4 regions of the Arthrobacter halodurans genome follow, and region 4 is predicted to be linked to each of the others. Evidence: predicted binding sites of a transcription regulator. Region 4 holds the regulator's gene; each other region holds the start of a gene.

Region 1 (4,300 bases), on a different contig from region 4:
TCCAGCACGTCGGCGGCGCGCTCCATGTCCAGCGACGAAAGGATCTGGACCTGCTCGTCGTCTGGCAGTTCCTGCAGGACGTCGGCGAGCCGGTCGTCCTGAAGCTCGATGGCGACCTCGAGGCGGCGCTTGTCGCTCATCTCGTGGAGGGCCTCGGCGAAATCGGCGGGCTTGAGCTCCTCGTGCGCGGCGACGAACTGGGTGGCCGCCTGGGGCTCTTCGAGGTCGCCGTGGACCACCTCGTCGCACGCGACCAGCAGCCGCTCGCCGCGCGCCATGCGGCGCAGGGCGCGGAAGCCTCCGGCCTCGCCGCGGCGGACGTAGTAGTCGGAGATCATCCAGTCGCCGTTGCGAAGCCGCTCCAGCCCGATGTCCTCGACGACGCCGTTGCCGGAACCGTCCTTGAAGGTGACCCGCCGGTCGAACAGCTCGGCGGCGGCGAGGCGCTCGGCGCCGCGTTGCTGGAAGCGGCGCAGGTTGACCAGTCCGGAGCAGATGATCTGGCTGGCCTCCAGGGCCTGCACGCGCGTCATGGGCACGAAGACGCGCTTCTTCCCCGGGACCTCGACCACCAGGCCGACGCACTGCGCCGGCTTCGTCGGCCCCCGGTCGAGCACCACGACATCACGCAGCCGGCCCAGGCGATCGCCCAGGGGGTCGAAAACGTCGAGGCCGAGCAGGCGTGCGATGAATACCTTGTTCAGGGAGCTGCTCACCCTCTTAGGCTACTGCCTGCCGCATCCGTCGGCATTCCGGCAGGAAGGCGTTCCGTCACGTCGGTTCACCCGCAGCGATAAGGCCTGACCCGGGGGCTGGATCGGTGCAGAATGGACTCATGTCTAATCCTTTTGGCGCCGCGCCGGCCAACGATTCCGCCCTTAGCCTTCCGCGGGGCGAGGTGCTCGGCCGCTACCAGTCCTACCTCGACGCGCAGAAGGTCGTCGACTACCTGGCGGACCACGACTTTCCCGTGGCCAACGTGAGCATCATCGGCAACGACCTGAAGTCCGTTGAGCGAGTGACGGCCAAGCTGAGCTACCCCAAGGTCGCGCTCGCCGGCGCGGCGCAGGGCGCCATGTTCGGCGTTTTCGTCGGTCTGCTGTTGAGCCTGTTCACGCCGACCGGCGGCATCGCGCAGATCCTGTCTGCGGTGGGCCTGGGCATGGCCATCTGGATGATCGTCGGCGTCGTGAGCTATTCCTTCCGCAAGGGCAAGCGGGACTTCGCGTCCAGCAGCCAGGTCATGGCCGGCTACTACGACGTCGTCGTCGCCTTCGAACACGCCGCGGCGGCGCGGCAGATGGCGTCGGGCCTTCCCATGAGCCGCGTCGAAGCCCAGCACACGACGCCGAGCTGCGGAGGACAGGCGCCGACGGCGCCCCAGGCGCCGGCAGGCGCCGAACCGCCCGCATCGCAGCACGCCGTTTCCGACGGGTCGGAGCAGACGCGGCGTTCGGGATTCAACGATCTCCCCGATGGCCGCCCGCAGTTCGGAATCCGCGTGGACGCCGGAACGACGCCTCCGGAACCCGGGCAGGCGCACGGCGCCGATGCCCAGGCCGAGGCCAACGCGCCGGGCACCAAAGCGCCGGGCACCAACGCGCCGGGTGCCGACTCGCCAACCGCCGCACAGGAATCCGCCACAGGGCCGTCCGGGAATGCCCCCGCGGCGGACACCACGGCTGCCGGGCCGGTCCGGGATGACGACTCGGACGCAACGGATCAGCGCAAGCCGGGAGAAGGCTCCGGCAACTAGGCGGACCTGCCGGGTACGCGTTGATGCGTCGGCTCGATGAAGTCCATCGGGCTGAAGGGCTGGCCCTGAGCCGGCCCTGCGGTTCGGGCGGTCCTTTGGCACGCCCTCGGAGCGGGTTGCCCATTTTGTGGCCCGCTGATCGGCGATGATCAGGAGCCCGTAGCCTGCACGCCCCGGACAGCGATGACTTGCCCTCCACAGGTGTGTGTGCGGGCGGGTTGTCCACACCAGGGCTTTCCGGCGGGATGTTCGAACGTTTGTTCGGGAGAATGGACGCATGTCGTTGTCGTCGTGGGAGTCCGGTTCCGCGGCGCCGGGGTTCCCGGCGCTGGAGGAGGGGCTGCGTGCGGCGGTGGCCGTGTTGGAGGGTCCGGCCCCGGATGCCCTGCGGTGTGCGGGGTTGTTGCTGGAGATCGAGTCGCTGGGCCGGTTGGTGGACCGGGCGCGGATCCTCGCGGCGCGGGCCGCGGACCAGGCGCGGGTCATCGAGCTGGGCCGGCCCGGGACCGCGGCGGACCCCCACGGCCGGTCCGAGGCAGCGCCGGGGAACCGGTCCGGGGGCGCGGACTGGGGCGGGGCCGTGGACGCCACCGCTTCCCCGGCTGTTTCCTCGGCCGTCGTTTCCTCCGCCGCTTCGGGGCCGGATGCCGCGGGGCCGGGGCGGCGGGGCCGGTACCGCTCGACCGCGGACTACCTGTGCCAGGTGTTGCGGATCCCCTACGCGGAGGCGAGGGCCCGGCTCGGCGCGGCCGCGGTCCTGCTCCCGCGCACGACCCTGGCCGGGCAGGAGCTGGCCCCGGTCCGTCCCGCGCTGGCCGCGGCGGTGGCCGGCGGGGAGGTCTCGGTCGCCACCGCGCTGTTGGCCGCGCGGGCGGTGGCCGCGGCCGCGCCGGCCGCGCGGGCCCTGCCCGGGGGCGGGGAGACGGTGCTGGCCGCGATGGAGGCGAACCTCGCCGCGACCGCGCGGGCCTCGGAGCCGGGCATCGTGCGCCGGGTCGCGCAGGCGTGGGTGCTGCGCATCGACCAGGACGGGCTCGAGCCCTCCGCGGAGGTCCGCCGGCAGTCCCAGGGCCTGTTCGACCGGGGCCGGCGGTGGGGGTTGCGGCGCTTCGAGTTGTTCGCCGATGACCTGCAGGCCGAGGCCCTGCTGGTCGCGTGCCTGCCCGAGGCCAACCCCCGCACCGGACCCCGCACCGCGCCCGGCACCACACCCACGTTCGGCGCCACACCCGCGCCCGGCACCACACCCACGTTCGGCGCCACACCCGCGCCCGGCACCATACCCACGTTCGGCGCCACACCCGCGCCCGGCGCCAACGCCGGGTTCGGCGGCGCCAGACCCAACCCCGCCGGCGCCAACCCGGCCGCGGCCGGCGCCGCTGGGTCTGCGCTTTTCGACCTGGCCGGCACGGCGCTGGGCCGCGGCCCGGCATCCGGCCCGGCATCCGGGTCGGGGGAGGCCGCGCTTCCCGGCGGGCCCGGCGCCGCGGGGCCGGCGGCGGCCGCGGCGGGGACGGGTTCGGCGGCCGGGTCGGTTCCGGCGGCTGGGTCGGTTCCTGGGGCCGGGTTGGTTCCGGCCGATGCCCGGACGCGTGCGCAGAAGCTGTTGGACGGGCTCGTCGCGGCGGTGCAGGCGGGTCTGCGCAGCGGCAGGCTGCCGCGCAACGGCGGGGTCCGCCCGCAGGTCGTGGTCGCGATCGACTACCGGACCCTGGCGGGGGAGCTCGCGGATCCGGGGCTGATGGTCTCCGAGGCCGCCCTGGGCGGGGTGATCCACCCGAACGCCATCCGGCGCCTGGCCTGCGCGGCGGATTTGATCCCGGTGGTCCTCGGCACCGCGGGGCAGGTCCTGGACGCCGGCCGGGCCGCGCGGCTGTTCAGCGAGGACCAGCACCGGGTCCTCTATGCCCGGGACCGCGGCTGCACGGCTCCGGGGTGCACGGTCCCGGCCGCGGGGTGCGAGGCCCACCATGTGCGGTGGTGGTCCCGCGGCGGGGGGACGGATGTGGGCAACGGGGCGTTGTGCTGCCCGTTCCACCACCACCTGGCCCACGAGGAGGACTGGGAGATCCGCATGGTCGGCGGGGTTCCGCACTGGATCCCGCCCGCGCACGTGGACCCCGCGCGCAGGCCGCTGCGCAACACCTACTTCCACCCCGACATCGGGTAGGAAGCGGGCCCTCCGACCATGACCATGGCCAGCCACGCGGGCCCCGCCAGCGCCAAAGAACCCGGGCAACGCCAGGGAACCTTGCAGCGCCGCGGGGGCACGACCAGATTATGCGGAGTGGTGATCGCCTTCCCCGGCGTAGATGCCGGCCATCCAGGACTCGACCTCGTCGGCCGTGCGGGGCAGCGCGGCGCTGAGGTTTTCGCAGCCATCGGCAGTGATCAGGACGTCGTCCTCGAGTCGGATACCGATGCCGCGATACTCTTCCGGCACCGACAGGTCCTCCTCCTTGAAGTACAGTCCGGGCTCGATCGTGAAGACCATGCCCTCCTCCAGAACCCCGTCGAGGTAGAGATCCCGCTTGGCCTGAGCGC
Region 2 (4,300 bases), on a different contig from region 4:
CTGCATCGGGCCGGGGCGGAAGAGCGAGATGTCGATGATCAGGTCGTTGAATTCGCGGGGCGCCAGCTTGCCGATGAGTTCGCGCTGACCCGGCGACTCGATCTGGAAGCAGCCGAGGGTGTGGGTGCTGCGGATGAGCTCGAACGTCGGCTCGTCGTCCAGCGGGACCCTTTCCAGATCGATCCTCCCGTCCTCGGCGAGGAACCGCGGCAGGGCGCCGTCCTCTCCCACGGGGTGCCTGCCCGCCTCCGCGACGGCGCGTCCGTCGCCGTGGATCCGCACCACCTCGCGCAGGGCGAACGCCATGGCGCTCTGCATCCGCACGCCGAGCACGTCGAGCTTGAGCATGCCCATCGGGTCCATGTCGTGCTTGTCGAACTGGCTCATGGGCAGGCCCAGGCCGCTGGGTTGGACGGGTGTGCGGTCCAGCAGCGAGACGTCCCCGAGGATGACCCCGCAGGGATGCATCGAAATGTGCCGCGGCAGCCGGTCCAGCCGCTCGGTGAGGTCCACCAGCAGGTCCAGCTGCCGCTCGGCGCCCACGCGGTCGGCGAACTGGCGCAGCTCGGGCTTCTCGGCGAGCGCCTCGCGGAAGTTCCGCGCCGAGAAGCGCCACAGCTGCTTGGCGATGACGTCGATTTCCCCGCCCCCCAGCCCGAGGGCCAGGCCGGCGTCGCGGACCGCGCCGCGCGCGCGGTAGCCGTTCTGCATGCTCATCAGGGTGACCCGTTCGGATCCGAAGCGCGCGAAGATGCTCCGGTACACCCGGTGGCGCTCCGCGCTCTCCACGTCGATGTCGATGTCGGGCAGGGTGGAGCGGTCCAGGGAGAGGAACCGCTCGAAGAGCAGGTCGTGGGACAGCGGGTTCACGTGGCTGATCCCCAACAGGTAGTTCACCAGGCTGGACGCGCCGGAGCCGCGCGCCGCGGCGCGCACCCCCATGGACGTGATCATCCCCGAGACCTCGGCCACCGTCAGGAAGTAGGAGGAGAAACCGAGCCGGGTGATGGTGTCCAGCTCGTGCCCGAGGCGGTCCTCCAGGGCCGGGTCCCGCCCAGTCCCCCGGAACAGGCGGGTGGCCCCGGCCTCGCACCGGGCGCGCAGCTCGCGGTGCGGGTCGCCGGAGATCCCGATCACCGAGGCCTCGGGCACCACCGGCCTCCCCCAGCCGGCGTCTTCCACCGGATCAAGGCGGCATCGGTCCGCGACGCGCTCGGTGTCGCGCAGCAGCGACGCGGCCTCTGCCGCCCCCCCGCCCGCTGCGCGGGCGATGTCGCGGGCGAGCGCCTTCATGGCCGCGGGCTCCTTCAGCCACCCCTGGCCGTTGGGCTGCAGGTCGCCGAGGGTCTCCAGCGAGCTGAGGGCCCGGGCGGAGTCGAGCACGTCGGCCGTGGCGGCGCCGTCGGGGTCCGCGTAGCGCACGGCGTTGCTCAGCACGGCGGGCACGCCGCAGTCCCGGGCGGCCCTGACCATGCGCACGGCGTGCGCGGTGCTCAGCTTCTCGCCGGGACGGTTCAGGTGGGTCACCGCCTCGACCGCGAGGCCGCCGGGGGGCAGCGCGTCCCGCCAGGAGGTCAGCAGGGCGCGGGCGAGGCCGTAGCTGCGCCCCTGGGCCGCCAGCCCGACGTCGGACTGCGGCCCGGCGAGCACGGTCAGGACGGCCCCGCCGTCGGGCCCCGTGGCGTGCCGGGACAGTTCGGCGCGGGTCACCCCGACGGGCTTCTTCCCGGCGGCGCCCGTCCCGGCGTGCGCCGCCGAGACGAGCCGGCACAGCGCCGTGTACCCGGCGCCGCCGCAGCGCCCCCGGGCCAGCACCACCACGCGGCCGGACGCGCGGGGCGGCGGCGGGCGGCGCGACGGCGGGCAGGGGTCCTGCTCCAGGACCGCGAGGCTGACCCCGAGGATCGGGTCCAGGCCGTTCTCGCGGCATGCCTTCAGGTGCTTCACCGAGCCGTAGAGCCCGTCGCGGTCGGTGCAGGCCAGGGCGTCGGCGCCGTCGGCGGCCGCGCGGCGTGCCAGGTCCTCCGGCCAGGACGCCCCGTAGTGTGCGCTGAAGGCCGAGGAGACGTTCAGGTGGGTGAAGCTCACGCGCTCTCCCGCAGGGCGTCGTGGATGCGGATCAGCCGCCACCGCCCGGTCTCGGTCTGGCGGGAGACGTCGAAGGTCACCAGCGGTCCGCGTCCTGCCAGGCGGACCTGCAGGCGCCAGATTTCGTGGTCCACCAGCCCCGGGCCGCGTCCGCGTTCCGCGCGCACCTCCTCGGCCCACCACTTCCGGCGTTCGAACCAACGTACGGGCTCGGCGGACACGCGGTACTCGCGGCCCTGCCAGCGCAGGCGCAGCGGCAAGCCGGCGGCGGAACAATCGACCTCGACGGACTGGGTGAACAGGCCCATCCGGAACCTCCATAACCGTGCGCCGGGGGTGTGAGGAACCCCGGCGGCATCAATGGATACGGGAAGTCAGCGCCTCTGGGAAGCAGAAGGCGGCAACTCCATGCTATTCGAAGCTATGTTCGAATCAAAGACGAAGCTACGCACCGGCGCCGACACTTTGGGCCGCGCGCCCCGGCGCCCGGCAACATTCCCGCGCCTCCCCCGCAGTCCCGCTTGCGCACCACGCACCACGCACCGGCGGCAGGTCCGGCTTGCGCGCCGCCCGCCGGCGGCGTAGGAACGTCCCATGGAACCCGCCCGGCCGACGCCCGCCCCCGCATCCGCCCCCGCCGCCGTGCCAGCTCCCGCGGTCACCGCGGTGACCCTGGGGGTCGCCGACGTCGAGGCGTCCCTGGCGTTCTACGCCGATGGGTTGGGATTCCGCGTCCTCCAGCACCTTCCCGGCGAGATCGCCTTCGTCCAGGCCGGCCACGGCCTGCTGCTGGCCCTGTGGAACGTGTCCAGCATGCCGCGGGAATACGGCGACGTGGGCTTCGGTCCCCAGGCGCCGCCCGTCTCCCTGGGCCACAACGTGGCGCGCGCCGCCGCGGTGGACGAGCTCTACGCGTTGGCGCTCGCGGCGGGGGCGACCGGCATCGCCGCACCACGGGCCCAGCCCTGGGGAGGCACGAGCGCGTGCGTCGCGGATCCCGACGGGTACCGGTGGGACTTCGTCCACAACCCGGCGTTCCGCGTGGCGCCCGACGGCACGGTCAGCCTGGGCCGGGACACGGAGGACAGCGCGGCGGGGTAGGACGGCGGAACGGCTCGGGACGGCGCGCGGCGCCCGCCCGGCGGGTCAGAAAAGACCGTCGGCGGGCTCCAGCAGCTCCGGGCCGTCGTTGCGGACGTTGCCCACCCCTGGATGCGCCTCGCCCAGTTCCCAGGCGGCGGCGACCCCGTAGGCCGCGGCGCGGGCGCGGGCCACCAGCGGAGGCGCGTCCGTGTCGAGCGGATCGAGCCAGCCGGCGAGCTCCCCGGGGCCCAGGGGGATGGGCATCCGGTCGTGGAGTCCGGCCAGCTGCGCCAGGACCGGCTCGGCCGCGTCCGCGGGCGGGGCGTCCATGGTCAGGACCGAGGTCGTGAGGAGCCACTGTCCCGGAGCCCCGTCGCGCGCCGACGCGTCCCTCCACCACTCGTAGAGGCCCGCGAAGAGCATCACCGACCCGTCGGCGGGGCGCACGAAGTAGGGCCGCTTGCCCGTCTTGCCGCCCCCGGCGGACTTCCACTCGTAATAGCCGTCCGCCGGGACCGCGCATCTCCGGGACCGGATGGCCCCGCGGAACGTGGGCTTGTCCAAGACGGTCTCACTCCGGGCGTTGATGGCCCGAACGCCGACGGACGGCTCCCGCGCCCAGCCGGGGACGAGGCCCCACCGGGCGGTGTGCAGCTGGCGCGCGACGCGGCCCTCCACCAAGCGCTCCAGCACGATGGGCACGTCGGAGGTGGGCGCGACGTTCCACGACCGCCGCACCTCCAGCGCTTCGTCGGCCTCGGCCTCCGCCGCGGCCAGCAGGTCCCCGCGGGCCCGGGCGATCACGTAGCGTCCACACATGGAATAAGCGTCTCACGGCGGCGGTTAGCACCCACATGACTGCAGCGAATCTCCAGGACTACGTGCCCGCCGAAGGAACCGTCACCATGTTCACGACCTCGTGGTGCGGCTACTGCCGCAGCCTCAAGCGGTCGATGGACGCGCACGGCATCGGATACCGCGAGGTGAACATCGAGGACGTGCCGGGCACCGCCGAGCTTGTCGAGGCGTTCAACGGCGGGAACCAGACGGTGCCAACCCTCGTCTTCCCCGACGGATCCGCGGCCACGAATCCGCGCATCGAGCAGGTTCGCGAGCGGCTGTAGCCGGC
Region 3 (4,300 bases), on a different contig from region 4:
ACCGTAGCCGACCCCGCGACGGACCGCGCGGGCAACCCCCAGCAGACCTTCGGGGGCATCGACATGGTGGTGCGGCGCAACGCCTTCGGGCGCCAGGTGGACTCCTTCGAGACGGACCTGGACTTCGCCGAGCTCGACCGCCTGCCCGGGGTGCCGGACGGCGGCCGGGCGGATCCCGTGCACGCGGTCTTCATCCGCGCCCCGTGGGTCGAGGGCGTCGGGCCAGGCGTCGAGGTGCTCGCCTCCGTCGAGGTGGCCGGCCGCACCGATCCCGGTGCCGGGCGCGGGGTCGCTAGAATTGTCGCAGTTCGTTCGGGAATGCTGCTGGCGACCTCCTTCCACCCGGAAGTGACGGGGGAGCGGCGCATCCACCAACTTTTCATCCAGATGATCAGAGGAGAAGCGTAAGCATGTCGGGCCACTCCAAATGGGCAACCACCAAGCACAAGAAGGCCGTCATCGACGGACGGCGGGCCAAGGCCTTCGCCAAGCTGATCAAGAACATCGAGGTCGCCGCCCGCGCGGGCGGCGCCGACCTGCAGGGCAATCCCGCGCTCGAGGTCGCCGTCGCCAAGGCGAAGAAGACGTCGGTCCCCAACGACAACATCGACCGCGCCGTCAAGCGCGGCGCCGGCCTGACCGGCGAGTCGGTCGACTACCAGGAGATCATCTACGAGGCCCGCGGACCGCAGGGCTCCGCCGTGCTGATCGAGTGCCTGACCGACAACAAGAACCGTGCCGCCTCCGAGGTCCGGCTGGCCGTGACCCGCAACGGCGGCACCATCGCCGACCCGGGGTCCGTCAGCTACCTGTTCGCCCGCAAGGGCGTGGTCGGCCTGCCGAAGAGGGAGCTCACCGAGGACGACCTGCTGATGGCGGTGCTGGACGCCGGCGCCGAGGAGGTCAAGGAGTCCGGCGAGTCCTTCGAGGTGCACTCCGAGCCCCAGGACCTGCGCGCCGTCGTGGCCGGCCTCGACGACGCGGGCATTGAGTACGAGACGGACGAGGTCGAGTTCGTCCCGTCGATGCAGGTGGACCTGGACGCGGACGCCGCGCGCAAGTTCCTCCGTCTGGTGGACGCCCTGGAGGACCTGGACGACGTCCAGAACGTGTACTCGAACGCGGACATCAGCGCCGAGGTCATGGCCGAGCTCGAGGAGGACTAGGACCCCGTGGCGCTGCGCGTCGTCGGTGTCGACCCGGGGCTGACCCGCTGCGGCCTGGCCGTCGTCGACGTCGAACCCAACCGGCGGGCGACCCTCGTGGACGTGACGGTCGTCGGCACGACGCCGGACCGCCCGCTCGACGAGCGGCTGCTGGCCATCGCCGAGGCGATCGACGCGTGGCTGGACCGCTTCACACCCGACGTGATGGCCGTGGAGCGCGTCTTCAGCCAGCTGAACGTCAGCACCGTGATGGGGACCGCCCAGGCCTCCGGCATCGTGATCGTGTCCGCGGCCCGGCGCGGGATCCCCGTGGCGCTGCACACCCCGACCGAGGTCAAGGCCGCGGTGACGGGCAGCGGCCAGGCGGACAAGGCCGCGGTCGGCAAGATGGTCGCCAAGATCCTGCGGCTCGACGAACCGCCGCGGCCCGCCGACGCGGCGGACGCGGCGGCGCTGGCCATCGCGCACGGTTGGCGCGGCGCGGCCCCGGGCTCGCAGGCCTCGGGCACCGTGAGCGCCGGGTCCAGCGGGCTCACGCCCGCCCAGCGGGCCTGGGCGGCCGCCGAGGCCGCGGCGCGGCGGCCGACCGCCCCGCGGCGGTGACGACCCGGCGTCCCCACGGCACCGACGTCGAACGCGCCGCGCCGTTGACGACCCGGGGGCGGGGCGGCGGGTAAGGTATTCGTAGATATGTTCGGACGTCCGCCTCGGGGCGCGGCCGGACCCCAACGACGCCGGAGGTTGGCAGCGCATGATCAGTTCCCTGAGCGGAGTGGTGCGGCACGTGGGGCTGGGCAGCGCCGTCGTGGACGTCTCCGGTTTCGGCATGCTCGTGCAGGCGACGCCGCAGACCCTCTCGAACCTCCACGTGGGGCGCGACGCCGTCGTGCACACCGCCATGGTGGTCCGCGAGGAGTCGATGACCCTGTTCGGTTTCGGGGACCCTGACGAGCGCGAGGTGTTCGAGACGCTGCTCTCCGTGGCCGGCATCGGGCCCCGGCTGGCCCTGGCGATCCTGGCGGTGCACACTCCCGAGGACGTCCGGGTCGCTGCGTCCTCCGGCGACGCCAAGGCCTTCACGCGCGTCCCCGGCGTCGGCCCCAAGGGCGCACAGCGGATCGTCCTCGAGCTGGCCGGCAAGCTGGTGCCGGCCGGGGAGGCAGGCCGTCCCGCCGCCCCTGCCGGCCCGGCCTGGAAGGCGCAGGTCCTGGAGGCGCTCACCGGCCTCGGGTGGTCGGAGAAGGACGCGGTGAAGGCCGTCGACTCCTCGGCCGAGGCCATGCCGGAGATCGTGGCCGGCGGGGACGTCGGGGAGATCCTGCGCGCGGTCCTGCGCGACCTCGGGCGCGGCGCCGCGCGGACGGGAAGGTAGGACCGCCCCATGGCCGACGACGACGAGCGCGTGACCGCCTCCGGCAGCGAGCCGGAAGAGCGCGCCATCGAGGCCGCCCTGCGGCCGAAGAACCTGCACGACTTTGTCGGCCAGCAGCGCGTCCGCGGACAGCTCTCCCTGGTCCTGGAGGCGGCGCGCATCCGCGAGCGGACGGCCGACCACGTGCTGCTCTCCGGGCCGCCGGGGCTGGGCAAGACGACCCTGGCCATGATCATCGCCGGCGAGATGAACGCGCCGCTGCGCATCAGCTCCGGCCCCGCTATCCAGCACGCGGGCGACCTGGCCGCGATCCTGTCCTCGCTGACGGAGGGCGAGGTCCTTTTCCTGGACGAGATCCACCGCATGAGCCGGCCCGCCGAGGAGATGCTCTACATGGCGATGGAGGACTTCCGGGTCGACATCGTCGTCGGCAAGGGGGCTGGCGCGACGGCGATCCCGCTGGCGCTGCCGCCGTTCACCCTCGTGGGGGCCACCACCCGCGCCGGTCTGCTGCCCGGGCCGCTGCGCGACCGCTTCGGCTTCACCGGCCATCTGGAGTTCTACTCGACGGACGAGCTGGAACTGGTGCTGCGTCGCTCGGCAATGCTCATGGACATGCGGGTCAGCTCCGCGGCCTTCGCCGAGATCGCGTCCCGCTCCCGCGGCACGCCCCGCATCTCCAACCGCCTGCTCCGGCGCGTGCGGGACTGGGCACTGGTCCACGGCACGGAACAGATCGACGCGCGGGCGGCCTCCGCCGCCCTCGACATGTACGAGGTCGATGCCCGCGGCCTGGATCGCCTGGACCGATCCGTCCTGCACGCGCTCTGCACGAAGTTCGGCGGGGGACCGGTGGGGCTGTCGACGCTGGCCATCGCCGTGGGGGAGGAGACCGAGACCGTGGAAACCGTCGCTGAGCCCTTCCTGGTCCGGGAGGGGCTGCTCGGCCGGACGCCGCGCGGCCGCATCGCCATGCCCGCCGCCTGGGAGCACCTGGGCCTCGCCATGCCCGCCGACGCCATCTTCGCCGGGCTGCCGTCGTCCGGGGATCCCGACTAGCTCCTCCGAAGGACCCACTGCCGCGGGCCCCCGTCTCTCACCTGCGGCGCGGCGCGCCGGCCGCGGGGTAGCGGCGGTCACAGGAGGCGCCGCGCCGGGCGATACAATGGTGTCTTGCCCTCCCTGCGCGCCCCGGCGCCGCCCGGGATGCCCCGAGAACAGAAACAGGTAACGACCCTTGACGACCATGCAACTGGCCCAGAACACCACCGAGCAGGCCGCACCGGCCTTCGACCCGATGACGCTGATCCTGCTGGCCGCGTTCGCGTTCCTCATCTTCATGATGTTCCGCGGCCGCAAGAAGGCCAAGAAGCAGCAGCAGGAGCTCCAGTCCGAGCTGCGCCCGGGAGCCGAGGTCATGACCCAGTTCGGCCTCTACGGCAAGGTCGTCTCGATCGACACCGACGAGAACAAGGTCGTCATCGAGCTCTCGCCCGGCAGCACGGCTACCGTCCACTCCCAGGCCGTCGCCCGCGTCGTGCCCGCGGCCGTCCCGGCCGACGACGCCGAGACGCCGTCCGTCGCCGCGCCGGTGGCGGAACCCACCGCGGCGACCGGCGCGGCCGGCGACGCGGTCCATGAGGAGACCCCCGAGGAGACCCTGCGTCGCCTCGACGGCGACGACCGCACCAAGGAATAGTCCGCGTCGGGCGCGCCCGCCGCAGGCGGCGCGCCCGGTCCGGCCCTCCGACGCCCGCGAGGC
Region 4 (4,300 bases):
GCCCAGGGCGGAGCGCGTGCCGGCCTTCGCGAACTCGGCGTACGCCTCGTCGACGACGACGATCGCCTGGCTCGCCTCGCCCGCCGCGTAGACGGCCTCCACCACGTCGAGGCCGAGCGCGGTTCCCGTGGGGTTGTTGGGCGAACACAGGAAGACGATGTTGGGGGCCCGCTCGGCGACCTGCCGGGCCGCGGAGTCCGCCGTCAGCTCGAAGTCGGCCGCGCGCGAACCGGCGATGTACCTCGTGTCCGTGCCGCTCGCCAGGAGCGGGTACATGGAGTAGGTCGGCGGGAAGCTCATCAGGCTGCGCCCTGGGCCGCCGAAGGCCTGGAGGATCTGCTGCAGCACCTCGTTGGACCCGTTGCCGGCCCAGATGTTCCCGGGTGCGAGTCCGTGTCCCAGGTATGAGGCCAGCCGCTCGCGGAGTTCGGTGAACTCGCGGTCGGGGTAGCGGTTCAGGCTTGCGGAGCAGGCGCGGACATCGCGGGCGATCGCCTCGCGGACCTCGTCGGGGAGGGGGTGGGTGTTCTCGTTGACGTTGAGCAGGATGGGCACGTCCAGCTGGGGGGCACCGTAGGGCTCCAGGCCCCGGAGGTTGTCCCGCAGCGGAAGTCTGGCCAGTCGTCGCAGCTGATCACTCACCGAACAATTCTAGGGCGCCGGCGCAGTGGCCCCGAATCGGCGGGTGGGGCCGCTTAACGTTGCCGGCACCGGCGGGGCAGACGCCACCCGGGCCGAGCCCGGCCCCGCGGTTCACCACCGGCGGTCCCGCGGGGCGTCCCGCCCGCGTTCCCGACGGCCGTCGGCGGGGCGCGCGTCCCGGCGGTCCCGGATCCTGCCCCGACACGCGCGTCCGCGACCCGCTAACCGCCGGTCGGGACGAAGAGCGTCTGGCCGGGGATCACCGTGGACCCCGCGAGGTTGTTCAGTTCCGCGATCTCGGCGATGACGACGCGCGGGTCGCGCCCCGGGGCGAACTCCGCGGCGATCTCCCAGAGGGTCTCCCCCTCCAGGACGGTGACGGAGGCCGCCTCGACCCGGACGGAGGCGCCGGAGTCGGCGGCCATGACGGGGGCCGTGAAAATGCCCACCAGGACCAGGGCAGAGGTCGCCGCGAGCAGGACGGGCAGGCCGATGAGGAGAAAGCGGCCCCGCCGGGTCAGGCGGACAGGTCCGCGGACGGCGGATGCCGCGGGGGCCGGCGCCGCGGCGCGGGGAGACGTTCCGCGTGGGGAGCCCCCGGGGCGGGCGACGGGAAGGCTGAGGACGTTCGTGGTCCGGCGGGGATCCCCGCCGAGGCGTGCCGCGGGCTGAGCAGGGGTCGCGAAGGCGATCTGAGCCATGGTTTTGCCTTTCTCTCGCGCCGGGCCGCCTCGCGGCCGCACCGACGGTTCGGTGTTCGAAGATCGAACCGGTCGAAACTCGTATTCGAACGCTTGTTCGATCTCGCTCGTCCATTTGTAGCATTCCTGACCGAGGAATGTCGAGACACGTTCGAACAAATCTTTGAAAGCCCCGTGGTGGTCCACTAACGTGGTGACCAGCGGCTCGTTGGATCCAGTCCAACAGGCGCCTCCGACAGAATGCGGAACGGCCCGGAGCCACGGGGACAACCAGGATGGGGCACACCATGAGCACAGCTGACACTCCGGCACCGAAGCGCACGCCGAAGAGCCTGACGGTTCGCCAGAAGAAGATCCTCGAGACCATCCAGCGCGCGGTCGCGGCGCGCGGCTATCCGCCGTCGATGCGCGAGATCGGCGACACCGTCGGCTTGGCGAGCCTGTCGAGCGTCACGCACCAGCTGGCCCAGCTGGAGAAGCTCGGCTACATCCGCCGCGACCCGCGCCGTCCGCGCGCCATGGAGATCCTGACGCCACTGACGCTCAGCGACGCTCGCGAGACCGCCGAGGCCGCGCACGACGGACTCCGCGCCATCAACGGCACGCCGGTCTCCGAACTGAGCACCGCCTCCGACACGGCGATGGTCCCGCTGGTCGGCCGCATCGCCGCCGGCGGCCCCATCCTCGCGGACCAGACGATCGAGGACGTAATGCCGCTCCCCCGACAGCTGGTCGGACACGGCGAGCTGTTCATGCTGAAGGTCAGCGGGGACTCCATGGTCGAGGCCGCCATCTGCGACGGCGACTGGGTCGTGGTGCGCCGGCAGCAGAATGCCGTCAACGGCGATATCGTGGCCGCCCTCCTCGACGACGAGGCCACCGTCAAGACGTTCCGGCAGCGCGACGGGCACACGTGGCTCCTCCCCCAGAACCGCCAGTACGAGCCCATCCTGGGCGACCACGCGACGATCATGGGCAAGGTCGTCTCGGTGATGCGCTCGCTCTAGGGCGTCCGCGCGGGGGCGAGCCGCTCCAGTGCCCCCACCACGGTCGCCTTGTCCGTCGTCGCCCACATCGGGGGCAGCGAGGCGCGCAGGAAGTTGCCGTACCGCTCCGTGGCCAGGCGCGAGTCCAGCACCGCCACGACCCCCCGGTCCGACGTCGAGCGGATCAGGCGTCCGGCGCCCTGCGCCAGCCGCACGGCCGCGTGGCTGGCCGACACCGCCATGAAGCCGTTGCCCCCGTGCCGCGCGACGTCGCGGCTGCGCGCCGTCGACAGGGGATCGTCGGGGCGCGGGAAGGGAATCCGGTCGATGACCACGAGTCGGCAGGCCGGCCCGGGGACGTCCACGCCTTGCCAGAGCGTCATGGTGCCGAAGAGGCACGTGTCGAGGTCGTCGGCGAACTCCTTCACCAGCGACGCCATGCTGGAGTCGCCTTGGCACAGGATCGTCTGGTCCAGCCGCGGCCGCAGCGCCTCGGCGGCCTCCTCCGCGGCCCGGCGCGAGGAGAAGAGCGCGAGCGTGCCCCCGCGCGCGGCCCGGATCAGATCCTCCAGCTCCGCGAGCGCCTCCGTGGAGACGTTCCGGGACGGCTTGGGCAGGTGGCGGGCGACATACAGCATGCCCTGCCGCGGATAGTCGAAGGGGCTTCCCACGTCGACGCCGGTCCAGGCGGGGGCCCCCTGCCCGAGCAGCCCCAGCGCCCCGGCGACCGGCTCGAAGGCCGCGCCGACGGCGAGCGTCGCCGACGTCAGCACCACGGTGCGTCCATCGAACAGCCCCTCGCGCAGCCGGCCGGCGACGGAGAGCGGCGCGACGTTCAGCGTGGCGGGTGTCGAGTCGTCGGGCTGCACATAGCCCTCTCCGGGGGTGAACTGCCCGGGACGGGACGCCCAGACGACCTCCCGCGCCTCCGCGGCGCCATCGAGCCGGTCGCACTGCTCGACGAGGTAGAGCAACTGCGACCGGGCCATCTGCCGCCCGCCGTCCACGGCCTCCTGCGGCGCGGGCTTGGAGTCCGAGAGCGCCACGCGGGCGGCCTCGCGGACCTGGTCCACCGCGGCCGCCTGCGCCTCGTTGAGGCCCGAGGGCATCAGCCCCGCGGGGATCCACTCCAGCGATTTCTGCAGCGCGCGCGACGCCAGATTGAGCGCGTCGACGTTCACGTGGCAGTGCTTGCGGGCGGCCGACGCCGCGCCGGAGACGAGCGCGACGGACAGGGGACGAGTGACGGAGCCCGTGACGCGGTCCTGGAGCTCGTGCGCCTCGTCGATGACGACGGTGTCGAACTCGGGCAGCACGGCGATCCCCTCGAAGGCGGAGACGGCGAGCATGGCGTGGTTCGTGATGACGATGTCCGCCTCGGCGGCCTTCTTGCGCGCCAGCTCGCTGAAGCACTCCTCCGCCATGGGGCACTTCTGGGCGCCAAGGCAGTCCATCGCGGTGACCGAGACCTGGCGCCAGGCGCGGTCTCCGACGCCCGGGACCAGGTCGTCCCGGTCCCCCGTGTCCGTCTCCTCCGCCCATTCGCGCAGCCGCACGACCTCCTGACCCAGTGCGCTCGCTGGTCCCGCCCCCGCGGTCAGGGCGCGTGCCGCGCCGTCCTCGGTGAGGGCGAACAGCGCGCCCTCGTCCTCGTCCGGGTATCCCCCGCCGAGTTTGTACTTGCACACGTAGTTGCCGCGGCCCTTGGCGAGGGCGACATCGAGCTTCCGGGGCAGGTGCGGGGCCAGCTGCTCCAAAAGGCGCGGCACGTCCCGGCCGACGATCTGCGCCTGCAGGGCGAGGGTCGCGGTGGAGACCACGACCGGCTTCTCCGCCTCCAGGGCGTGCGCGATCGCGGGCACGAGGTACGCCAGCGACTTGCCGGTGCCGGTGCCCGCCTGGACGAGTAGGTGCCGGCCCGAGTCGAGCGACTCCACGACCTGCCGCGCCATCTCGTGCTGGCCGGGACGG

Evidence for each region. Region 4 encodes LexA, which represses DNA repair genes until DNA is damaged. Its sites were predicted from a motif close to TCGAACANNTGTTCGA; they were not measured.
Region 1: ACETWP_RS13530 (HNH endonuclease signature motif containing protein) is a predicted target of LexA. The motif match lies at 2,006-2,021, and genes of this name have one in related genera.
Region 2: ACETWP_RS07520 (DUF6504 family protein) is a predicted target of LexA. The motif match lies at 2,504-2,519, and genes of this name have one in related genera.
Region 3: ruvA (Holliday junction branch migration protein RuvA) is a predicted target of LexA. The motif match lies at 1,849-1,864, and genes of this name have one in related genera.

The regions. Positions count from the first base shown of each region.
Region 1 is NZ_JBHDLJ010000012.1:65,631-69,930, reverse strand. It holds gene ACETWP_RS13540 (magnesium transporter MgtE N-terminal domain-containing protein) at 1-716, opposite strand, end outside; gene ACETWP_RS13535 (YflT domain-containing protein) at 836-1,756, shown strand; gene ACETWP_RS13530 (HNH endonuclease signature motif containing protein) at 2,034-3,926, shown strand; gene ACETWP_RS13525 (aminopeptidase P family protein) at 4,035-4,300, opposite strand, start outside.
Region 2 is NZ_JBHDLJ010000004.1:311,259-315,558, forward strand. It holds gene ACETWP_RS07515 (DNA polymerase III subunit alpha) at 1-2,088, opposite strand, end outside; gene ACETWP_RS07520 (DUF6504 family protein) at 2,085-2,396, opposite strand; gene ACETWP_RS07525 (VOC family protein) at 2,683-3,189, shown strand; gene ACETWP_RS07530 (SOS response-associated peptidase) at 3,235-3,990, opposite strand; gene ACETWP_RS07535 (glutaredoxin domain-containing protein) at 4,026-4,295, shown strand.
Region 3 is NZ_JBHDLJ010000004.1:297,473-301,772, reverse strand. It holds gene pdxT (pyridoxal 5'-phosphate synthase glutaminase subunit PdxT) at 1-408, shown strand, start outside; gene ACETWP_RS07475 (YebC/PmpR family DNA-binding transcriptional regulator) at 411-1,166, shown strand; gene ruvC (crossover junction endodeoxyribonuclease RuvC) at 1,173-1,769, shown strand; gene ruvA (Holliday junction branch migration protein RuvA) at 1,918-2,538, shown strand; gene ruvB (Holliday junction branch migration DNA helicase RuvB) at 2,548-3,597, shown strand; gene yajC (preprotein translocase subunit YajC) at 3,785-4,237, shown strand.
Region 4 is NZ_JBHDLJ010000008.1:39,598-43,897, forward strand. It holds gene ACETWP_RS10970 (histidinol-phosphate transaminase) at 1-642, opposite strand, end outside; gene ACETWP_RS10975 (LysM peptidoglycan-binding domain-containing protein) at 864-1,343, opposite strand; gene lexA (transcriptional repressor LexA) at 1,631-2,350, shown strand; gene ACETWP_RS10985 (ATP-dependent DNA helicase) at 2,347-4,300, opposite strand, start outside.